4 regions of the Janthinobacterium sp. PLB04 genome follow, and region 3 is predicted to be linked to each of the others. Evidence: predicted binding sites of a transcription regulator. Region 3 holds the regulator's gene; each other region holds the start of a gene.

The links. Region 3 encodes FNR, which switches genes on or off when oxygen is low (the NO sensors DNR and NnrR bind a similar motif). Its sites were predicted from a motif close to TTGATNNNNATCAA; they were not measured.
Region 1: a site for FNR is predicted at 2,824-2,837, ahead of ubiU (ubiquinone anaerobic biosynthesis protein UbiU). Genes of this name have one in related genera too.
Region 2: a site for FNR is predicted at 3,222-3,235, ahead of paaA (1,2-phenylacetyl-CoA epoxidase subunit PaaA). Genes of this name have one in related genera too.
Region 4: a site for FNR is predicted at 1,741-1,754, ahead of LSO07_RS12415 (bacteriohemerythrin). Genes of this name have one in related genera too.

Annotation. Positions count from the first base shown of each region.
Region 1 is NZ_CP088968.1:2,598,568-2,604,021, reverse strand. Features, by position in the region: gene LSO07_RS11555 (heavy-metal-associated domain-containing protein) at 1-215, shown strand, start outside; gene ubiT (ubiquinone anaerobic biosynthesis accessory factor UbiT) at 269-796, opposite strand; gene ubiV (ubiquinone anaerobic biosynthesis protein UbiV) at 817-1,713, opposite strand; gene ubiU (ubiquinone anaerobic biosynthesis protein UbiU) at 1,723-2,760, opposite strand; gene LSO07_RS11535 (hypothetical protein) at 2,923-3,333, shown strand; gene LSO07_RS11530 (ribonucleoside triphosphate reductase) at 3,457-5,205, shown strand; gene nrdD (anaerobic ribonucleoside-triphosphate reductase) at 5,202-5,402, shown strand; gene LSO07_RS11525 (anaerobic ribonucleoside-triphosphate reductase activating protein) at 5,392-5,454, shown strand, end outside.
Region 2 is NZ_CP088968.1:5,976,520-5,981,973, forward strand. Features, by position in the region: gene paaE (1,2-phenylacetyl-CoA epoxidase subunit PaaE) at 1-494, opposite strand, end outside; gene paaD (1,2-phenylacetyl-CoA epoxidase subunit PaaD) at 535-1,068, opposite strand; gene paaC (1,2-phenylacetyl-CoA epoxidase subunit PaaC) at 1,068-1,820, opposite strand; gene paaB (1,2-phenylacetyl-CoA epoxidase subunit PaaB) at 1,835-2,119, opposite strand; gene paaA (1,2-phenylacetyl-CoA epoxidase subunit PaaA) at 2,148-3,137, opposite strand; gene paaX (phenylacetic acid degradation operon negative regulatory protein PaaX) at 3,405-4,334, shown strand; gene LSO07_RS26435 (hypothetical protein) at 4,446-4,706, opposite strand; gene LSO07_RS26440 (M14 family metallopeptidase) at 4,848-5,454, shown strand, end outside.
Region 3 is NZ_CP088968.1:271,013-276,466, forward strand. Features, by position in the region: gene ccoG (cytochrome c oxidase accessory protein CcoG) at 1-647, shown strand, start outside; gene LSO07_RS01080 (FixH family protein) at 750-1,274, shown strand; gene fnr (fumarate/nitrate reduction transcriptional regulator Fnr) at 1,412-2,170, opposite strand; gene LSO07_RS01090 (response regulator) at 2,420-5,454, shown strand, end outside.
Region 4 is NZ_CP088968.1:2,782,768-2,788,221, reverse strand. Features, by position in the region: gene LSO07_RS12430 (PepSY domain-containing protein) at 1-888, shown strand, start outside; gene LSO07_RS12425 (hypothetical protein) at 1,026-1,211, shown strand; gene LSO07_RS12420 (hypothetical protein) at 1,374-1,529, shown strand; gene LSO07_RS12415 (bacteriohemerythrin) at 1,830-2,228, shown strand; gene LSO07_RS12410 (hypothetical protein) at 2,232-3,104, opposite strand; gene LSO07_RS12405 (TonB-dependent siderophore receptor) at 3,442-5,454, shown strand, end outside.

The DNA of each region.
Region 1 (5,454 bases), 2.3 Mb from region 3:
CCGACAGGCTGACGGGCGCGCTCGAAGCCGTAACGGGCGTGAGCACCGTGTGCGTCTCGCTGGCGCGGCATGGCGCCACGGTGCAGTTCGACGAACGTCTGGCCACGCAGGAACGCCTGCTGGCCGCCGTCAACGACGCCGGCTTCATGGGCGAAGCGACGGATGAAGAACAGCTGGCATCGTGCAGCGGCGCTTGCGGCCACTGCCGCCACTGAACGCCACTGAGCGCCACTGAGCGCCACTGAGCGCCTGCCCTCCCTTTTCCAGCTCAGCCTTCGCGCGCGCCCCGGTCGCGCAGATGCGCCAGCACGCGGCGCGGTCCCAGCGCCTGCAGGTCGAACGGCGGCAACTCGATGGCGTCGAGCGTATTCTTGAACAGCAAGCCCAGTTCCGTGTCGCCCTCCAGGCTCAAACGGCGGCTGAAGAACAGGGTGTCCGGATCTTCGTGGCGCCGCGCCAGCAGCATCAAATCATGCACGCTCGCCGCGATGCACAGGTCCGGCACGTCGACATAGCGCTCGGCCACGAACACCGTGCCCTGCCACTCGAAATCGAAGGCGATGCCCGCGTCCAGCAGCCGCAAACGCAGGCTGCGCCCTTCCAGGCTGCGCCGCACGTCGTCGGGCAATTGCGGCGCCAGCAGTCGGTTCAAGCCTTGCACGAACAGCCAGGAGGCGGGATACGGGGGCAGCTTGGACAGCAATTCGGCCAGCGGTTCCGGCAAGCGGTACGACACGCCGGGCTTGCTCATGGGAGGCTTGGCCGGGATCGGCAATCTTTCCAGTTGATCTTGCATGGTGCTTCCTTTCGATGCGTTCAATGTGCGGCGTGCTGTTCCATGCCGGGCTGGCCGTGCCAGTAGCCGTCGCAGGCGCCTGCCGGCTGGCAGGCCGCCAGCTGGGCCTGGGCGCCGATGCCGCTGACCTGCCCGCGGCGGGCGCGGTCGAAGATGGCGATGACTTGTTCCGTATGCATGGCTTGCGGGCTGATGCGCGCCACCGCCACACCCATGTCGCGCATGGCGTCGAGTTCTCGCACCAGGTTGTAGACCAGCGCCGACTGCGTCTGCGTGCCATTCAGTACCAGGAATGGCACTTCGTCGCGCGTGCGCAGCAGCAGGCCGTCCGGCTCTTCCAGGCAGCTGTAGCCGCAATCGTCCTTCGGCAGGTTGCGGTTGCGCGCCGTGAAGCAGCGCGCGGAAAACGCCAGCGGCATGCGACCGTAGGCGAAGACTTCCGTCTCCAGCCCTTCCGGCTTCTGGCGCTGCATCTCGGCCAGCGCCGTCTGCCCCATTTCCAGCGGCATCACCCAGCGCCGCGCACCCAGGCGCGCCAGCAATTGCAGGCTGGGGCCATTGAACAGGTTCAAATGGGGGCCGGCGACGAAGGGCGTACCCTTTTCCATGCAGTGCACGGCGCCCATGTCGTTGGCCTCGACGCCGTAGCGGCCATTGCCCGTGATGCGGCGCAGGGTCGCCAGTTCGGCGCCCGCCTCGATCAGCGCCTGCGTCGACAGCACCACTTCCTTGCCGGCGGCGGCCAGCATGTCGGCGATATCGAGCCAGTCGGCCAGACGCACCTCGTGCCGGCGCGAGCAGACGGTTTCGCCCAGATACACGATATCGACGGCGGTGCCGGCGATCTGCTGGTAAAACTCGAAGACGGTGGCGCGCGGCCAGTAGTACAGCAAGGGGCCCAGTGAAAGCTTCAGCATGTTCATCCTCTATTTCCAAGATCTGTGGTAAGCACCTAATGTGTGCTGCTGGCCTTCGGCCAGCTTGTCCATGGCCGCCATCCAGCCCGGCTTGACGGCGTAGCGCGCATTACCTTCGCGGCAGGCGTCGATCGCCTCGCGCCACACGCGCGTCACCTGCGCCACGTAGGCGGGGCTGCGCTGGCGTCCTTCGATCTTCACGGCCCGCACGCCCATGGCGATCAGTTGCGGCAGCAGCGCCAGGGTATTCAGGCTGGCCGGCTCCTCGATGGCGTAATACTCTTCGTCATTGACTTCGAAACGGCCCTTGCACAGGGTGGGATAGCTGGCGTTTTCGCCGGGCGCATAGCGGTCGATCAGCACGCCGTTCAGGCGCGATTCGAGGCCGTTCGGCGTTTCCAGCCAACGCACGGATTTCGCCGGCGAGCACACGCCATGGGTATTCGGCGCCTCGCCCGTCGCATACGACGACAGCGCGCAGCGCCCTTCGACCATCACGCACAGGGAGCCGAAGCCGAAGACCTCGATCTCGACTTCCGTCTTGGCGATCAGTTGCTCCACCTGCGCCATCGACAGCACGCGCGGCAGCACGGCGCGGGCGATGCCGAAGTGCTCATGGTAAAAATTGATGGCCTCGTAGTTGGTGGCCGAGCCCTGCACGGACAGGTGCAGGCGCAGCTGCGGGTGATGCTCACTTGCGTAGGCCATCAGGCCCGGATCGGCCACGATCATGGCGTCGATGCCGGCCTGCGCGGCGCGGTCGATGGCGCTGCGCCACACGGCCCAGTTGTGCGGCTGCGGATAGGTATTCAGCGCCAGCAGCACCTTGCGCCCATATTGGTGGGCGTAGCGCACGCCCTCGGCGATGGCCTTCTCGTCGAAATTGAGGCCGGCGAAATTGCGCGCATTGGTGGCGTCGCGAAAGCCCAGGTAAACGGTGTCGGCGCCATTGTCGACGGCTGCTTTCAAGGCGGGCAGGCTGCCGGCGGGGCAGACCAGTTCCAGCGGTCCGGCCACGCGGGTGGCGGTGGTTGATTCAAGCATCATGATATTCACAGTCCTGTATCGGCTCAGGGTGCAGACTATAGCCCCGCCCATGCTGCCCAGTCCTTGACGCAGGTGAAGGAATGCATGCATGGCTGGCGCGCGTTCAACTTGCTTGACCTGGCTGTAAAATGCCCCACTTTTCTCCCTCTTCGACTGCCCGCCATGCCCCGCAAACCGCTGCTGATCTTCCTGCTCACCCTGTTCCTCACCGTGCTGCAAGTGCAGTGGGCCGCGCCCGCCGACGGCTATGTCGAAGAAAAGCTCTCCATCCTGTCGCCCGAGATACTGGGCGCGTATCCGGGCGTGCTGCTGCTGTTCCTGCAAGCCGTCTTCGCGCGCCGCGCCATGCCGGTGCCGCGCCAGACCGCCATCAGCACGGGCCTGCTGGCCGTCTACTGGCTGCTGGCGAACTACGTCACCTTCGATATCCGCGTCGCCAGCTGGAGCACCTTCTCGCCGCTGGAAATCTGGGCGCACGTGCTGCCCGCCTCCGTCATCAGCATCGCCGTCTGCGCCGCCGCGTACTTTGGCCTGAGCTGCTTCATCCTGCGCCAGGGCCGCGCGAAAAAGTAAACGGGGGCGCTTTTTTCACCTGCATCAAGGATTCGTCACGCAACAGCACGCGCCCTTTGACGCCACTATATTTAGTGATTAATCTCCATAAAAACACCGCATGTTGTGTTTATTGGAGGTTTCATGACGACAAATGCAGTTTCCCCCACACGCGGCCAAGTCGATGTCGCCGCGTCCATCAATGAATACCTGGAGCGGCGCGACTGGCGTGTCAACGCCAACGCCAACCAGGGCTACTCGCTGGGCGGCCTGATACTCAACGTGTCGGGCAAGGTCATCGCCAACTACTGGCTGGACCAGGTCTATCCGCCGGAAGTGGGCGCGGCGCACCGCGAAGCGGCGCTGCACATCCACGACCTCGACATGCTGGCCGGCTATTGCGCCGGCTGGTCGCTGCGCACCCTGCTGCACGAAGGCTTGAATGGCGTGCCGGGCAAGATCGAATCAGGTCCGCCCAAGCACATGTCGAGCGCCATCGGCCAGATCGTCAATTTTCTCGGCACCCTGCAAAACGAGTGGGCCGGCGCGCAGGCGTTCAGCTCCTTCGACACCTACATGGCACCCTACATCCGCAAGGACAGCCTGCGCTACGAAGACGTGCGCCAGTACATGCAGGAGCTGATCTTCAACCTCAACGTGCCATCGCGCTGGGGCACGCAGACGCCGTTCACCAACCTCACCTTCGACTGGGCCTGCCCGGACGACCTGCGCGAGCAGATTCCCGTCATCGCCGGCCAGGAGATGGATTTCAGCTATGGCGAGCTGCAGGTGGAGATGGACATGATCAACCGCGCCTACATCGAGATCATGATGGCGGGCGATGCCAAGGGCAGAGTCTTCACCTTCCCCATCCCCACCTATAACATCACCGAGGATTTCGACTGGCATAGCGAAAACGCCGAACGCCTGTTCGAGATGACGGCCCGCTACGGCCTGCCCTACTTCCAGAACTTCATCAATTCGGAACTCAAGCCGAACATGATCCGCTCCATGTGCTGCCGCTTGCAGCTGGACTTGCGCGAACTGCTGAAACGGGGCAACGGCCTGTTCGGTTCCGCCGAGCAGACGGGTTCCCTGGGCGTGGTGACGATCAACTGCGCGCGCCTGGGCCACCGATGGCGCGGCGACGAGCCAGCCCTGATGGCGGACCTGGACCGCCTGCTGGAACTGGGCAAGACCAGCCTGGAAATCAAGCGCCGCACCATCGAGGAACTGATGCAGCAAGGCCTGTTCCCGTACACGAAGCGCTACCTTGGCACACTGCGCAACCACTTCTCCACCCTGGGCGTGAACGGCATCAACGAAATGATCCGCAATTTCAGCGGCGACGCCCATGACATCACGAGTCCCGAGGGCCATGCGCTGGCCGTGCGCCTGCTCGACCACGTGCGCGCCCGCATGGTGCAATTCCAGGAAGAGACGGGCCATATGTACAACCTGGAAGCGACGCCGGCCGAAGGCACGACCTACCGCTTCGCCCGCGAAGACCGCAAGCGCTTCCCCGCCATCCTGCAGGCGGGCACGGTCGACAACCCGTACTACACGAATTCGTCGCAGCTGCCCGTCGGCCATACGGACGACCCGTTCGAGGCGCTGGAATTGCAGGACGCGCTGCAGCGCAAGTACACGGGCGGCACGGTGCTGCACCTGTACATGACGGAAGCGCTGTCGGACGCGAATGCCTGCCGCGAGCTGGTGAAACGCGCCCTGAGCCGCTTCTCGCTGCCCTACATCACGGTCACGCCCACGTTTTCCATCTGCCCGCGCCACGGCTACCTGGCCGGCAAACATGAATTCTGTCCCACCTGCGACGCGGAACTGATCGCGCGCAAGCAGTCCGATCTCGCTCACCCACTCAAGGAAACGCCATGAACGCACGTCCCGACTTCACTCCCGCCATCACCCTGCTCGACACCGAACGCCAGCGCTGCGAAATCTGGACCCGCGTGATGGGCTATCACCGCCCCGTCGCCTCGTTCAACATCGGCAAGCAGGGCGAATTCCACGAGCGCCAGTACTTTACGGAAGCGAGCGCCCGGGTTGGCCAGCCCGCCTGCCATGGCGGCTGATTTGAAAGTGGGCGGCCTGACGCCCTTTTCCGCCACCGACTACCCTGGCAAG
Region 2 (5,454 bases), 710 kb from region 3:
TTCAAGTCCGTCAATTCTTCCTTGAAGATGACGGACGACGAGGCGCGGTTACCGTAGAACAGGGTGAAGCGGCTCAGGGGTTCCGTCAGCAGGGTGGTCTTGATGATGGAGAGGATGGGCGTGATGCCGCTGCCGGCCGCGAACGCCAGATAGTGCTTGCGGTTGACGCAGTCGAGCGGCACGTTGAAGTGGCCCATGGGCGGCATCACCTCGATGGTGGCGCCGGCTTTCAGGGTATCGTTCGCCCAGGTGGAGAAGGCGCCGCCCGGCGTGCGCTTGATGGCCACGCGCAGGGTGCCGTCCTGCACCGCCGAGCAGATGGAATACGAGCGGCGCACGTCTTCCGCATTGATATTGGCGCGCAGGGTCAGGTGCTGGCCCTGCTGGAAGCGGAACTGCTGCTGCAGCTCGGCTGGCACGTCGAACGTGACGGCGATGGTGTCGCGCGTTTCGTTGCGCACGTTCGCTACGCACAGCGGATAAAATTTACTCATGCTTCATCTCCAGTTTCTTCGGAACGTGTGCCTGATTTTTTTAGTGGCACTTGAAGTAGTCAAACGGTTCGCGGCAAGCCAGGCACTTGTACAGGGCCTTGCACGGCGTGGAGCCGAACTGGCTGGTCAGCTGCGTATGCGTCGAGCCGCAGTTCGGGCAGATCACGTCCAGCTTTGGCATCGTTTGGCGCCTGACGCCACCCTTCAAGCCGCTGATGTCGATCACCTGCTGCTGCGGCGGGGCGATGCCATAGCCTTTCAGCTTGGCCTTGCCCGCTTCGCTCATCCAGTCCGTGGTCCATGCGGGCGCCAGCTGGTTCACCAGGGTCACCTTGGCCACGCCATGGCTGCGCAAGGCATCCGTGACGGCGTCGGCGATCACCTGCATGGCCGGGCAGCCCGAATACGTGGGCGTGATCGTCACGATGCATGCGTCGCCATCCGTGACTTCGACGGCGCGCACGATGCCCAGGTCCACCACCGAAATGACGGGGATTTCCGGGTCCGCGACGTCGCCGAGCCAGGCCCAGACCTGGGCGGCGTCCAGCGCCGCAGCGCCAGCGGCCGTGTTCATTACCACTCCGCCCCGGGATAGGCACGCTGCAGGAACTGCATCTCGGCCAGGATAAAACCCAGATGCTCCGTGTGCGTGCCCTGCTTGCCACCCTTTTGCATCCAGGCGTCGGGCGCCGGCATGACAAGCGTCGCTTCGGCGAAGATCTCGGCCACGTGCTCCAGGAAAGCCCGGCGCAGCACGTCCGATGGCGGCGCGATGCCGGCGGCGACCATGGCCTGGTCGACGGCGTCGTACTTGAACATCTCGCCCGTGTACATCCACAGCTTGTCGGCGGCAGCCTGCGTCTTGGCATGGCTGTCGGCCGTGCCGTCGCCGAGGCGCACGATCAGGTCACCGCTGCGGCGCAGGTGATAGGTCACTTCCTTGATCGACTTTTGCGCCACTTCGACGATGCGCGCATCCGTCGATTTCGTCAGTTCCAGCAGCTGGAAGTAGTGCCAGCTGTCGAAGAAGAACTGGCGCATCATGGTGTCGGCATAATTGCCGTTCGGCTGTTCGACCAGCAGGCAGTTCTTGAAATCGTGGGCGTCGCGCAGGAAGGCGATGTCGTCCTCGTCGCGGCCCGCGTTTTCCAGTTCGGCCGCATAGCTGAACCACAGACGCGTCTGGCCCAGCAAGTCCAGCGCCACGTTGGTCAGCGCCATGTCTTCTTCCAGCGCGGGACCCTTGCCGCACAGCTGAGACAGCTGCTGGCTGAGGATCAGGGCGTTGTCGCCCAGGCGCAGCAAGTAGTTAACTTTGTCATCCATTGCCGGCGCTCCCATCACAGGTTCTTGACTTCTTCCGGCATCGGGAAGAAGGTGGGATGGCGGTACACCTTGCTGTTCGACGGCTCGAACAGGGCGCCCTTGTCGCCGGGGCTGCTGGCGACGATATCGGCCGCGCGCACCACCCAGATACTCACGCCTTCATTGCGGCGCGTGTAGACGTCGCGCGCATGGTTGACCGCCATGGTGGCGTCGGAAGCGTGCAGGCTGCCCACATGCTTGTGCGCCAGGCCGTGCTGGCTGCGGATGAAAACTTCCCACAAAGGCCATTCTTTGCTCATGTTGCTATCCCCTATCTGTCTTATGTATTTACGCTGCCGCTTTGTTAGCAGCTTGCTTGTCTGCATACGCGACCAAGGCATCGCGGAACCATGCACCGTCTTCATACGCTTTCACGCGCGTTTGCAGGCGTTCGCGGTTGCATGGGCCATTGCCCTTGAGGACATTGTTGAACTCGGACCAGTCGATCTCGCCGAATTCATAGTGGCCCGTTTCGGCGTTGAACTTCAGGTCGGGATCGGGCACGGTCAAGCCCAGGTATTCGATTTGCGGCACGGTCTGGTCGACCATGCGCTGGCGCAATTCATCGTTCGAGAACAGCTTGATGCGCCATTGCGCCGATTGGGCGCTGTTGACGGAGGCGGCGTCGGACGGGCCGAACATCATCAGCGATGGCCACCACCAGCGGTTCAGCGCATCCTGCGCCATGGCTTTCTGCGCCGGCGTACCCTTGCACAGCGACATCATGATGTCGTAGCCCTGGCGCGCATGGAACGATTCTTCCTTGCAGACGCGGATCATGGCGCGCGCATACGGTCCATACGAGCAGCGGCACAGGGGAATCTGGTTGATGATGGCGGAACCGTCGACCAGCCAGCCGATGGCGCCCATGTCGGCCCACGACAGGGTCGGATAATTAAAGATGCTGGAATACTTGGCTTTGCCCGAGTGCAAGGCGGCCAGCAAGTCGTCGCGCGACACGCCCAGGGTTTCCGCGGCGCTGTACAGATACAGGCCGTGGCCCGCTTCGTCCTGGATCTTGGCCAGCAGGATGGACTTGCGTTTCAGGGTCGGCGCGCGCGTGACCCAGTTACCTTCGGGCAATTGGCCGACGATTTCCGAGTGCGCGTGCTGCGAAATCTGGCGGATCAGGGTCTTGCGGTAGGCGTCAGGCATCCAGTCCTTGGCCTCGATCTTGATGCCTTCGTCGATGCGTGCCTGAAAAGCGCGCTCTTCCTGGCCCATGTCGTCGAGGGAACGGACGTTCTTGAGGCCGGTTTCAACCATTTGTGCGTACATGATCTGTCTCCCATGTCTTTGATTTTGCGCAGCAACGCGGTGCGATGAACAGATAATACGATACAAAAAACGATTTGCATACACTTGATATGAATCATTTTAAAAATTCGTATCTTGTGCAGCTTTTTTGTGCGTATGATATTGCTGATGAGAAAACACTACAGAGCGCCACCAGCGCTTCCGGCAAATTATTGCCGCGCTACCCGCGCAGCCAAGTAAACTGCTGCTTTTATTGATTCGACCGCAACACGGCCAGACCGGAACCACATGAAGAACACCCGCTGCACGGCATGGATAGCCGATTTCCTGGAAAGCGACCCACCGCGCTCGAAGTCCCTGGTGATGACCATCTTTGGCGACGCCATCGTGCCGCGCGGCGGCGCCATCTGGCTGGGTAGCCTGATCGAACTGCTGGCGCCATTCGGCGTCAACGACCGTTTGTTGCGTACCAGCGTGTTCCGCCTGGCGCAGGAAGGCTGGCTCAGCTCGCAGCGCGATGGCCGCCGCAGCGCCTATACGATACGCCCGGAGGCGCTGGCCCGCTTCGAACGCGCCTATCGCCGCATCTATGCACCGCTGGTCGTGCACTGGGATGGCAGCTGGACCCTGGTGATCGGGCCGGCCGGCAGCATCGGCGCTGCCGAGCGGGGGGCGCTGCGCAAGGAATTATTGTGGGCCGGCTATGGCCTGATTTCACCGGGTATCTTTGGCCACCCTGCCAGCAATACGGAAGCATTGGAAGATATCCTCGTGCGCAATGAGGTGCAGGGCAAGCTGTATGTTTGCCACACTACAGAGTTGCCGGGCGTCAGCACGCGCCCGCTGCGTGACATGGTGGGCGACTGCTGGGACTTGTCGGAAGTGATGGCTGGCTACGAAAAATTCATCGCCAGCTTCCAGCCGCTGCTGACCCTGCTGCAAGAAGCGCCCGTGTTCGATGCGGAGCAAGCGTTCGTCATCCGCTCACTGCTGACGCACGCCTACCGCCGTGTGCAGTTGCACGACCCGCAACTGCCCGTCGAACTGCTGCCCGAACCGTGGCCCGGCACGCAAGCGTATGCGCTGGCCCGCGACCTCTACCGCCTTACCTACGCGGCGGCCGAGGAACATATCCTGGCCACCCTGCGGCGCGAAGATGAACAGGCGCCGGACGTGGAGCCCTGGTTTTTTGAACGTTTTGGCGGCCTGAACACCTGACAAAACGTCCATGGCGGCATTGCAGGGCCTGGGCCTACGTTCGTACTGCCTGCGGCCCTGCGCCTTGCCCTGGCCATTTTCCAGGCGTTCAGGATTTGCTCACTACTGCGTTCACTGCTTGTTCATGGCGACGACCTGCTTGGCCCCTGCCAATAAATCCTGTCCCAGCTTTTCCAGCGCATTGGCCTGTACCAGCATGGTGTCGAGGATGGCGACATTGAAGGTGAATTCGGCCGGCGTCGTATAGCCGGGGAAACGTATGACGCGCAGCAATTCCTGCAAGGTCGTACCCTTGCCTAGGTGCGCCAAGGCATCGCTGAGGGCGCTGATTTTCTTTTCCAGTTCGCGTATGTGTTTGCCGTTGTCATCCATGATGGCCTCCCCGTGTCGGAGCTATCACGTTAGCAAAGCGAGTCCGTCGTCGTTTGCGCCAGCACAAAGACCACCGCAAAACAGGTATCATCGCGCCATTGCACACGATGCAAAACCCATACGTTTTTATCAGGAACACTCATGACCATTAAAATCAGCCAGCAATTCGACGCCGGCGCGATCGAGGTGCTGCGCGCCGACGATGCCCAATCCATCGAGCTGAACATCCGCAAGGATTCCCACGCCGACATCACGCAGTGGTTTTACTTCCGCCTGCAAGGCGCGCAAGGCGAGGCGTGCACGATCCGCTTCATGAATGCCGGCAAATCGGCCTATCCGGACGGCTGGAAAGATTACCAGGCCGTGGCCAGCTACGACCGCGAAACCTGGTTCCGCGTGCCAACCAGCTTTGACGGCACGGTGATGACTATCGAACACACGCCCGAGGAAGAAAGCGTGTACTACGCCTACTTCGAGCCGTATCCATGGGACCGCCACCTGGCCCTGATCGACAGCGCGCAAGCGTCGCCGCTGGTGCGCCTGATCGACCTGGGCAGCACCGTGGAAGGCCGCGACATGAACCTGCTGGTGGTCGGCGACGCCGATGCAGAGAAGAAAGTCTGGGTCATCGCGCGCCAGCATCCCGGTGAAACGATGGCCGAATGGTTTGTCGAAGGCATGCTCGAAGCCTTGCTGGACCAGGCCAATCCGTTTGCCCGCCAGTGCCTGCAGGACGCCGTATTCTATG
Region 3 (5,454 bases):
GCAACAACGACAAGCTGGGCGATTGCATCGACTGCACCCTGTGCGTGCAGGTGTGTCCGACCGGCATCGATATCCGCAACGGCCTGCAGTATGAATGCATCGGCTGCGCCGCCTGCGTCGATGCCTGCAACAGCGTGATGGACAAGGTCGAGCGGCCGCGTGGCCTGATACGCTACAGCACCGACCATGCGATGGAAAACAACTTCAATTCGAAGCAGATACGCCAGCGCGCCATGCGCCCGCGCGTCTTGATCTACACTTCCATCCTGGCCCTGATCATCATCGCCGTGTGTACCTCGCTGGCCCTGCGCACGCCCCTGAAAATGGACGTGATCCGCGATCGCGGTTCGATGGGGCGCGAAGTGGAGGACGGCATGATCGAAAACGTCTACCGCCTGCAGATCATGAATACGTCCGAGCAAAGCCAGCATTTTAAAATCAGCGCTTCCGGCTTGCCGGGCCTGACCTTGCTGACGCGCGAAGAAGTGACCTTGCAGCCGACGGAAACGCTGGGCTGGCCGATCCGCCTGCGCGTGCCGCACGGCGTCGGCGAGAAGGGCTCGAACAAGATTGCGATCGAATTGCAATCGCTGGACGATCCATCGCTGCATGTGCGTGAAAGCGCGGTATTCATCGTGCCACGTTAACAAGGAAAGGCGGACGGGGACCGGGTGCCCTCGCCGCCGCCACGAAGTTGCAGGAAGGCCGGTCCCCATGCGGGGGCTGGCTGATCAAACAGGAGAAATATCATGTCCGACAGTCTGAAACTGCAAGCACCCGTTGCACCGTGGTACAAGCATCGCTGGCCATGGCTGCTGATGATCGGTCCCGGCCTGTCCGTGGTCGTCGGCAGCTTCATGGGCTATATCGCGTTTACGCAGCCCGATGCGCTGGTGGTGGGCGATTATTACAAGCAGGGCAAGGCGATCAACCAGGATTTGAAGCGCGACACGATCGCCAGCGACCTGGCCATGGATACGCGCCTGTCATATGACGTGGCTGCAGCGCGCCTCAGTGGTTCCGTGCACAGCTTCGGCAAGGCCTATCAGGCGCCGCTGCAGCTGCACCTGGCGCATGCGACCCTGCCCGAAAAGGATATCAAGCTGCTGGTGCAGCCCGATGCGGCCGGCAATTTTTCCGTAGCACTGCCGATGCTCGAGCGCAGCCGCTGGCAAGTGCTGGTGGAAAACGACAAACGCGAGTGGCGCCTGTCCGGCATCTGGACCTGGCCCCTGCAACGCAGCATCGCGCTGCACGCGGATGAAGAGCTTTAACGTACAGCGCCGGGAAAACCGTCGCGAGCGGCAGTGATTTGTGGTTGAGAAGCGCAGCTGTGCTATGCACGGGCGCGCCGATCCAGCGAGCATCGCAGGCCGCAAAGCGCGACGCGCAGCAGGTTTTGACGGTGCTGTTACTTGCAGGTGTCCGTACCGGCCGTAATGGCTTTCAACTTGGCCGGCTGCAGGATTTCGATCTCGCGGTTCGAGACGCGCAGCCAGCCTTCCTTCTTGAATTTCGACAATAAGCGGCTGACGCTTTCGATGGTCAGACCCAGGTAGTTGCCGATTTCCTCGCGCGACATGCGCAGCTGGAAATTGCTGCCCGAATAGCCGCGTGCTTCATAGCGCGATGCCAGGTTGACGATGAAGGCGGCAAAACGCTGGGTCGCCTGCATATTGCCCAGCAATAGCATGACGCTTTGCTCGCGCGTGATTTCCTGGCTCATCATGCGGTGGAAATGACGCAGCAGGGTCGGCATATTGCCCAGCAATTGTTCCAGGCTGGAAAACGGAATTTCACACACTTCGCTGTCTTCCAGCGCCACGGCATTACAGTGGTGGCGGTCGGCGCTGATGGCATCCATGCCCAGCAGTTCACCGGCCATCTGGAAACCCGTCACCTGCTCTTCGCCACCCGGATTGATCTGGTAGGTCTTGAAGTGCCCCAGGCGGATCGCGTACAGGTTCTGGAACGAGTCGCCGATGCGGAACAGCGAGGCCCCACGCACGATCTTGCGGCGGCGGCCGATGATCTGGTCCAGCCTATCCATGTCGCCCACATCAAGGCCCATCGGCAGGCACAATTGATGCATGCTGCAGGTCGAGCATCGTGCACGCAACGCCTCCACGTTCACGGTGGGCAAGGTGGGAGTGAGTAGCGCTTCAGTCATGTCGGTACCTTTTAGAAAATGCAACAACAAGTTTACTGCATACAGCTGCATACAGGGTTGCCGTATGCCAATTTCACCGTAAATTCGGCGAATAAACGACGTCCAGCCTTTAATTATATGGCAACATCGTCAAAAGCCCATACGGGGCGGGCAATTTGCGCGGCGGCGCTTGCCAAGCTGGGGTATTGATAGGAAAATTCCTGACAGCATTATCTGCCGCCTGTGCCGCCCGGCACTGAAAAGGAAATCATGAAGCCTCTCGGCATTAAAGCAAAAGTCGCGCTGGCCACCAGCCTGACCTCGATCGCCATGATCGCGCTGGTCACCATGATCCAGGTGCAGCACATGCGCGACGACTTCACCCGAGTACTGCTGAGCCAGCAGTCATCCCTGATCAGCCGCACCGCTGCCGAGCTCGACGACAAGCTGGGCATGCTGCTGCAGATTGTCACCCTGACGGCCAGGCAGCAGCCGCCGGAACTGATCGCCCAGCCCGCCAAACTGCGCGAATACTATGCGCGCCGCTCGATGCTGGTGCTGTTCGACGACGTGCTGGTGCTCGATGCGCATGGCGCCATCGTGGCCGACATGCCGGAAGTGGCGGGGCGCGCCGGCATCAACGTCGCCGAGCGCGAGTATTTCCAGACCGTCCTGCGCACGCGCCAGCCCATGATTACCGAGCCGATGCTGGGCAAGTCGAGCGGCATGCCCATCGTGCAGATGGTGGCGCCCGTGCTGGCCGCCGATGGCCAGGTGGCCGGCGTGGTGATCGGCGTGCTGCGCCTGTACAAGGACAATCTGCTGGGCCGCCTGCGCTCGGAAAAGATCGGCAAGAGCGGCTATTACTTCATCCTCACGCGCGGCGCCGTGCCGCGCTATGTGCTGCACCCCGATACCAGCCGTTTGCTGCAGCCGCGCAAGCCGAACGCCAACCTGACGACCACCCAGCTGCTGAAGGAGGATGGCGAAGGCAGCATGGTCAGCACCAACAGCCGCGGCATCACGGCCGTCAACAGCTTCAAGCGCCTGAAATCCGTGAACTGGCTGCTGGCCGCCTCGCTGCCCGTCGAGGATGCCTTCGAACCGTTCGATGGCGTACTGTACCGGCTGGTGCTGTGGAGCATCCTCGCTTCGCTGCTGGCCGCCTTTGTTCTGGGCTTGGTCACCGTACGCCTGCTGTCGCCGCTGGTGCGCCTGCGCGACACCCTGCTGGCCCTGCGCACCAGCGGCAGCCGTTTCACCCCCGTGCCGGTACAGCAGCGCGACGAGATCGGCGAACTGACGGAAGCGTTCAATGGCCTGATGAGCGAACGCGACCGCCTGCAGCAGGAACTCGAAGCGCGCGCGGCGGAGCTGGAGCAGGAACGCGACCGGGCCGAGGCGGCCAACCGCGCAAAGAGCGATTTCGTGGCCAACATGAGCCATGAAATCCGCACGCCCCTCAATGCCGTGCTGGGCATGGTGTATTTGCTGGGCAATACCAGGCTCGACACGGAACAGCGCAAGTACCTGACCATGGTCAGAGTGGCGGGCCAGTCGCTGCTGGGCATCCTCAACGATGTACTCGACTATTCGAAGATCGAGGCGCGCCGCATGGAATTGTCACCCGTCGAATTCGACCTCGACGAAGTCATGAATACCCTGGCCACGACGATGACGATGAATGCGGGCGAAAAGGAACTGGAACTGGCCATCGCCGTCGAGCCCGACGTGCCGCGGCGCCTCGTGGGCGACGCCCAGCGCCTGCAGCAAATTCTCGTCAACCTGGCCGGCAACGCCATCAAGTTTACCGAGAGCGGCGAAGTGGTGGTGGCCGTCAGCCTGGCCGAGAGCGAAAACGGGCGCGCCTGGCTGCGCTTCGAAGTGCGCGACACGGGCATCGGCATGACGGAACTGCAGCAACAGCAGCTGTTTGCCGCGTTTTCGCAGGGCGACCAGAGCATCACGCGGCGCTTCGGCGGCACGGGCCTGGGCCTGGCCATCAGCAAGCAGCTGATCCACATGATGGGCGGCGACATCGCCGTCGCCAGCAGCGAAGGCAAGGGCAGCCGCTTCTGGTTCAGCGTGCCCTTCGAGATGCTGGCGCAGCCGGCCGAAACGCGGCGCACGCCGGCCCTGGGCCAGCTGCGCCTGCTGGTGGCCGACGACAACCGCACCACGCGCGAACTGATCGTCAAGCTGATCGAGGCGTGGGGCTGGCTGGCCGACGAAGTGGACTCCGGCTTTGCCGCCATCGAACTGTACCGCGAACGCCTGGCGCAGCAGCAGCCGTATGACGTGGTGCTGGCCGACTGGCACATGCCCGTGATGGACGGACTGGCCACGGCCAAGGCCATCCGCCAGGCGGCCAGCGGCCAGCGCCAGCCCATCGTGGTGATGGTCAACGCCTTCGCCCGCAACCACCTGGAGGAAATCTCCAGCGCGGCCGAGGCCGATGTCGTGCTGATGAAGCCGATCACGGGCTCCAGCCTGTTCGATGCCCTGCACCAGGCGCTGATCGCCAAGAATGACGGCGGCGAGCAGCGCATCCTGCACCAGCCGCTGGGCACGGAACTGGCCGGCGTGCATTTCCTGCTGGTGGAAGACAATCATTTGAACCAGGCCGTGGCGCGCGGCATCCTCGAACACATGGGCGCCACCCTGGACGTGGTGGGCGACGGCTTGCAAGCCGTGGAACGGCTGCGCACGGAAGCGCTGCGCTACGACATCGTGCTGATGGACATGCAGATGCCCGTCATGGACGGTTTCAGCGCCACCCACATCATCCGCACGGAACTGCGCCTGAACCTGCCCGTGATCGCCATGACGGCCGGCGTGCTGGCGTCCGAGCGCGAGCGCTGCATGACGGCCGGCATCAGCGACTTCATCGCCAAGCCCGTGGTGGTGGAAGAGATGATGGAAGTCATCCTGCGCCACCTGCCCAAGCGCCCGCAAGTGCAGGCGGCCGAGCCGGTACGCGTCGCCGATGAAGAAGTGTTTTCCATGGCGCCGCTGATGCGCGTGATGGGACGCGACGCGAAGGGGCGCGGCGTGCTGCGGCGCATGGTGGAAGACGCGCTGAACAAGGGCATGACGCCCGTGCGCGACGCCGAAACAGCGTTGCAATCGGGCCGCCACAGCGACGTGGCGCGCATCCTGCACGGCGTGCGCGGCTCCGTGGGCACCCTGGGCACGAAACGCCTGATCCGCGCCGCGTTCGCCACCGAGGAAGCCATCGACGCGGGCCGCCTGGACGAGGTGCCGGCGCTGCTGGCGCACACGGCGCAGGAACTGGAGCAGGCGCT
Region 4 (5,454 bases), 2.5 Mb from region 3:
GTGGACAAGCACGACCCCGCCGCCCTGGCCAGCTGGTCCACAGCGTTGGCCCGCTGCAGCGGCAGCGCCATCGACGCCATCGGCGTGCAGGAAGAAGCGTCATATGCCGAGTGGCGCCTGACGCGCCGCGTGCTGCTCAACCCGGGCAGCCTGGGCGGCGAACTGCATGAAATCACCTTGACGGGTCCGGCCGATACCACCTGGGACGCGGGCGCGCTGGCGGAAATCATCCCATGCAATGCGGACGGCAGCGATGGCGAGGCAGGCAGTGCCCATCACGCGCCGCGCAGCTATTCGCTCGCTTCGCTGCCATCCGATGGCGAACTGCAATTGCTCGTGCGTCAGGAGCGCCATGCGGGCGATGACAACCAGGGCTATGGCGTCTGTTCCGGCTGGCTCACGCGCTTCGCCCCGCTGGACACCCCCATCCGCCTGCGCCTGCAAGCCAATCCCGCCTTCGCGCCCGCCCTGGTCGACGTGCCCTGCATTTACATCGGCAACGGTTCCGGCCTGGCCGGCTTGCGTGCGCATTTGCGCGCGCGCCAGCGGGCGGGACTGGCCCGCAACTGGCTGCTGTTCGGCGAGCGCCAGCAAGCTTTTGACAGTATCTGCGGCGCAGAGTTGCAAGGCTGGCTGGACGCTGGCCACCTTGCGCGCCTGGACCGTGTCTTTTCGCGCGATGGTGAAACACAGCAATACGTGCAAGACCGCCTGCGCGCCAGCGCCGGCGAACTGCGCGACTGGCTGGCGCAAGGGGCCATCGTCTACGTGTGCGGCAGCCTGCAAGGCATGGCGACAGGAATCGATGCTGTACTGCAAGAAGTACTGGGCCAGGAGGGACTCGATGCCTTGCTGGCGGCCGGACGCTACCGTCGCGACGTGTATTGATCTACATCAGCCCGCCCCCGGCGCCGCCCGGCTATGTGGGCAGGCGCACAGTCAGCGCCTGCCATCGGACTACAGTAGCGGCATGGCGGCATGGAGACATATCCGCGCCGCCCCACCCACAGTCTGCGAGGCTAGCCATGAAAAACCCCTGGATGAGCATGTACCTGAGCGCCGCCAACCGCATCGCCAACACGGCGCGCGGCCATGCCACGGCCGCCGTCAAGCGCGAAGCGGCGAAAAATACGCGGCAATTGACGCAAGTGTGGTTCGATTCCTTCCTGCCCCCGGCAGGCAAGCCACGGCGCGGGCGCAAGGCGAAATAGCCCCTGGCAGCAGGCGAACTGGTGCAGTGCATCACAGCAATAAGTTGAAGTTACGACCAGGTGGGCTAAACTGCAAGCATGGAATAAAGATATGCGTACGCGATTGAAGTGACCGGCAGGCGCCGCAACCCCGCGCCGCCACCGGCTCATCAGGAGACGACCATGTTGACACTCAAAGTGCTGGCCTGCCTTGCCCTGTCGGCCTTGATGCTCGTGCCCCTCGTGCTGAGGGATACGATGCAAACGTCCGCCGGGCAGCAATTGCAGGTGCCGAATGTCGATGCGCAAGGCATGTGGGCCCACTGGCCTAAGCAATAATACGCGCGGCTGAGAAAACACCGCTGACTGCGTTGCTTTGACTTGCCGTACTCGCGTACTGTCTGCGTCAAAGACGCCTTGCCAGCGGCGTTTTTCAGCGGCGCTCGGTAACACGTCGCATCGATGAAAACCGCTTGATTGCGGGTGGGGATTTGTTCCCTTATCTTCTTTGCTTTTTTCGTATTGCCTTCCTTCCCTCTTCACCACACTTTTGATCCAGATCATGGATTTCCACCTTTGCTGCGCCCAAACTGGAACAGTCCGCTTCGCACCGTGACGGACTTAACCTGGAGCATCGGCATGGGTAAATCGCATTGGAAGGATGAGATGGCGCTGGGGGTTCCCGTCATCGACGAGGCGCATGAGGCGCTGTTTCAGGAGCTGGCGCGGCTGCAGCAGTTGGGCGACCAGCATTTCAGCGTGGCGTTTCGCGAACTGATCGCGGCCGTCGAACGCGATTTTCGCGAGGAAGAGGATTTGATGGAGCAGATCGCCTTTCCTTCGCTGGCCAACCACCGCGAACAGCATGCGCGCGTGCTCAGCGGCTTGCACCATGCCTGGGCCGCCGTCGATGAAGGCGACCTGGAACAGGGCCGCCATGCGCTGTCGCTCTTGCCGCAATGGCTGATCTTCCACCAGGCCACGATGGACCTGGCCCTGGCGGCGGCGCTGGAAATGGTGCAGCGCCAGCCAAACTGACCTCTACAGCAGCAGCACCGTGGCTTGCTCGGGCATGACGACGCGGTAGTGTCCCGGGTATTTGTCTTCGCCGTCGAAAATCTTGCAGAACACGGGTTGGTTGATGTCGTTCACGGCCGACTCGTTCATGGGCAAGGTGGCGATCAGTTGCTCGCCATCCATCAACTGCAAGGCGCTGCCCCGCTCGGCCGCGCAAAACGCCAGCGATTGCACATCGCTGGCGAACGGCCGCTTGTACCATGGCGTGATGGCCCGCACGGCACGCCTGGCGTCCTGCAAGACTTGCCCCACGCGCGTGACGTTCCAGGCATCGCGCGCCACAGACGGCTGGAGGACGATATTCGCCGTCAGCTCCCCCCTGCCCTTGTTCACCAGGAAAGTGCCGTCCTGCGCGGCGATGTCATCGTTGAGCGGCACGACAAACACCCCGCCGCTGGAGACCTTGATCGGCACGGGCGCGCCATTGCCTTGCAAGGCCACACGCACGTCGTCGATGGTGGCGCTCAGCTTGGCCGGAATCAGGCGCAGGGCCATGACCACGCTGCCGCTCGACACTTGCCACACTTTCCTGGCCGTCAGATAACTTTCGCGGTAAGCCGTGAAACGGATGCGCGGCGCCTTGGCGTCGCTGCTGGCCGTGATCGTCACCATTTGCGGTGGCAAGGCTTCGTCTGCGCTCGCCGCTGGCGCCGGTGCCGATACCGGTGCCGCGGCGGGTATGGCAGGCGTGGCAGGCGCAAGGGGTGGCGATACGGCGGCGGCGGGCACGCTGGCGCTCTGCAGCGGCGTGGGAACAGCCGGCGGCGGCGCGTGTTCCTGGGCCTGGCCCAGCGACACGACACACAACCATCCGGCACAAGCGATCCATGTACGCATGCATTTCTTTCAATGAGGAAAATATTTTATCAGCGCCTGCATTATCGCAGAAGGCCCGCCGATGCGCCGCCCCGGGTCTGCCTGCACTCCTGCCTGCACTCTTTTGGTGCGCACGCTTGATTATTTGGCAAATATCGCCTATATTGATAATGATTCTTATTCACGAAAGTGACGGGAATCGCGCGCCCTTCTTTTCCACTGCCCGACCGCGCCGGGCCTTGCGGTGGAACTGCTATCCAAGCCAGACCACGGGCCAGCATCACGCCATCCCCCCAGCTACTGTGCACCTCGCCAGACGAGATAGGAAAACACACGACTACAATATTCCAGGACAATGATGCAATCGACTACCGTATTTTCTTCTTCGCACCAGCCCGCCTTGCGCCCCCTCCCCCGCCTGCTGCACATCGCCCTGCTGAGCCTTGCCGCCGGCGTGGTCCTGCCGGCACAGGCTGCCGACGCCGCTGCGGCCGACGTCACCATGCCAGCCGTCACCGTGCTGGGCCAGTCGACGGCTACCACGGAAGGCACGCAGTCATACACGGCGGGCGAAGCGCGCAGCGCCACGCGCATGGACCTGTCCTTGCGCGAAACGCCGCAATCGGTCAGCGTCATCACGCGCCAGCTGCTCGACGACCTGGGCGCCGTGCGCCTGGACCAGGCGCTGGCACAGACGACGGGCATCCAGGTGGGACAGAACGATACGGAGCGCACGACCTTTTATGCGCGCGGCTTCGGCATCGACAATATCCAGATCGACGGCATGGCGCGCGGCGGCAATGCGCCATTGCAAGACACGATCCTGTACGACCGCATCGAGGTCGTGCGCGGCGCCACCGGCCTGATGGGCGGCACGGGCGACCCGTCGGCCACCATCAACATGATGCGCAAGCGGCCGACGAAGGAATTCCAGGCCAGCGCCGGCCTGATCATGGGCCGCTGGGATGATCAGCGCGTCGAGGCCGACCTCTCCACGCCGCTCAACGCGGAGGGCAGCGTGCGCGCGCGCACAGCCCTGGCCTGGCAAAAACGCGATTCCTACCTGGACATGTATCACGAACGCAAGACGGTGGGCATGGTCATCGTCGAGGCGGACGTGCGCCCCGGCACCCTGGTGACGGCCGGCGTCGATTTCCAGGACAACAAGCCCACGGGCGCCACCTGGGGCGCCGTGCCGTACTGGAACGCAGATGGCAGCCTGGCCAATTTGCCGCGCAACACCAGTTTCACGACGCCATGGAGCACCTGGGCCAACAAGCAGCACACGCTGTTCACATCGCTGGACCAGCGCCTACCCGGTAACTGGAATATGCACCTGGGCTATGCGCGCACGGAAAGCACGAACCGCACCACCGTCGCCTATGCGGGCGCGGGCCATCCCGACCCGGCTACCGGTGAAGGCATGCGCCTGTGGACGGGCGCCTGGGGCGCAGGCAAGAAGAACAGCGACAATTTCGACGTGTACGCCAGCGGTCCCTTCACCTTGCTGGGACGCAAGCACACGGCCATCGTCGGCTGGAACGGCGGCAACCAGCGCTCGCGCTCGCTGGGCGGCGAAGCGGAAATCAATTACCCGGACTTCATCCCCGATTACCGCAGCTGGACGGGCAACATCCCCCGCCCCGTGTTCCACCCTGACGGCTCGCACACGGAAACCGTGACGCGCCTGGCGGGCGGCTATGTGGCCACGCGCTTGAGCCTGGCCGACCCGCTGCACCTGATCATCGGCGCGCGCAGCAGCACGTACCGCACGGATACGCGCAACTACGATACGCGAGGCGTGCACACGGACAATAGCGACTTCGTGGAAACGCGCAATGAAGTCACGCCGTATGTGGGTGCCGTGTTCGATATCAACAAGCAATTTTCGGCCTACGCCAGCTTCACGCAGCTGTTCAACCCGCAATCGAGCAAGGACCGCAACAACCAGTTCCTGGCGCCGGAAACGGGCGACAATGCGGAACTGGGCATCAAGGGCGAATTCTATGAAGGCAAGCTGAATGCATCGGCCGCCCTGTTCCACACGAAGAAAAAGAACCTGGCGGAACTCGACCGCACGGTGCCGCCCGGCTTTTTGCTGCCCGACGGCGGCCAGGCCATGGTGGCCAATGGCGCCGGCGTGACGGCCAAGGGCGTGGAATTCGACGTCTCCGGCCAGATCACGCCCGCCTGGGAAGCGAGCGGCGGCTATACCTACCTGCACGCGGCCGAGGCCGATGGCCGCCGCGCCGCCACCACGCAACCGCGCCATTTGCTGCGCCTGGCCACCAGCTACCGCTTCGACGGCAGCCTGGCTGGCCTGAAAGCGGGCGCCAGCATGACGGCGCAAAGCGCCACCTACAGTGAATCG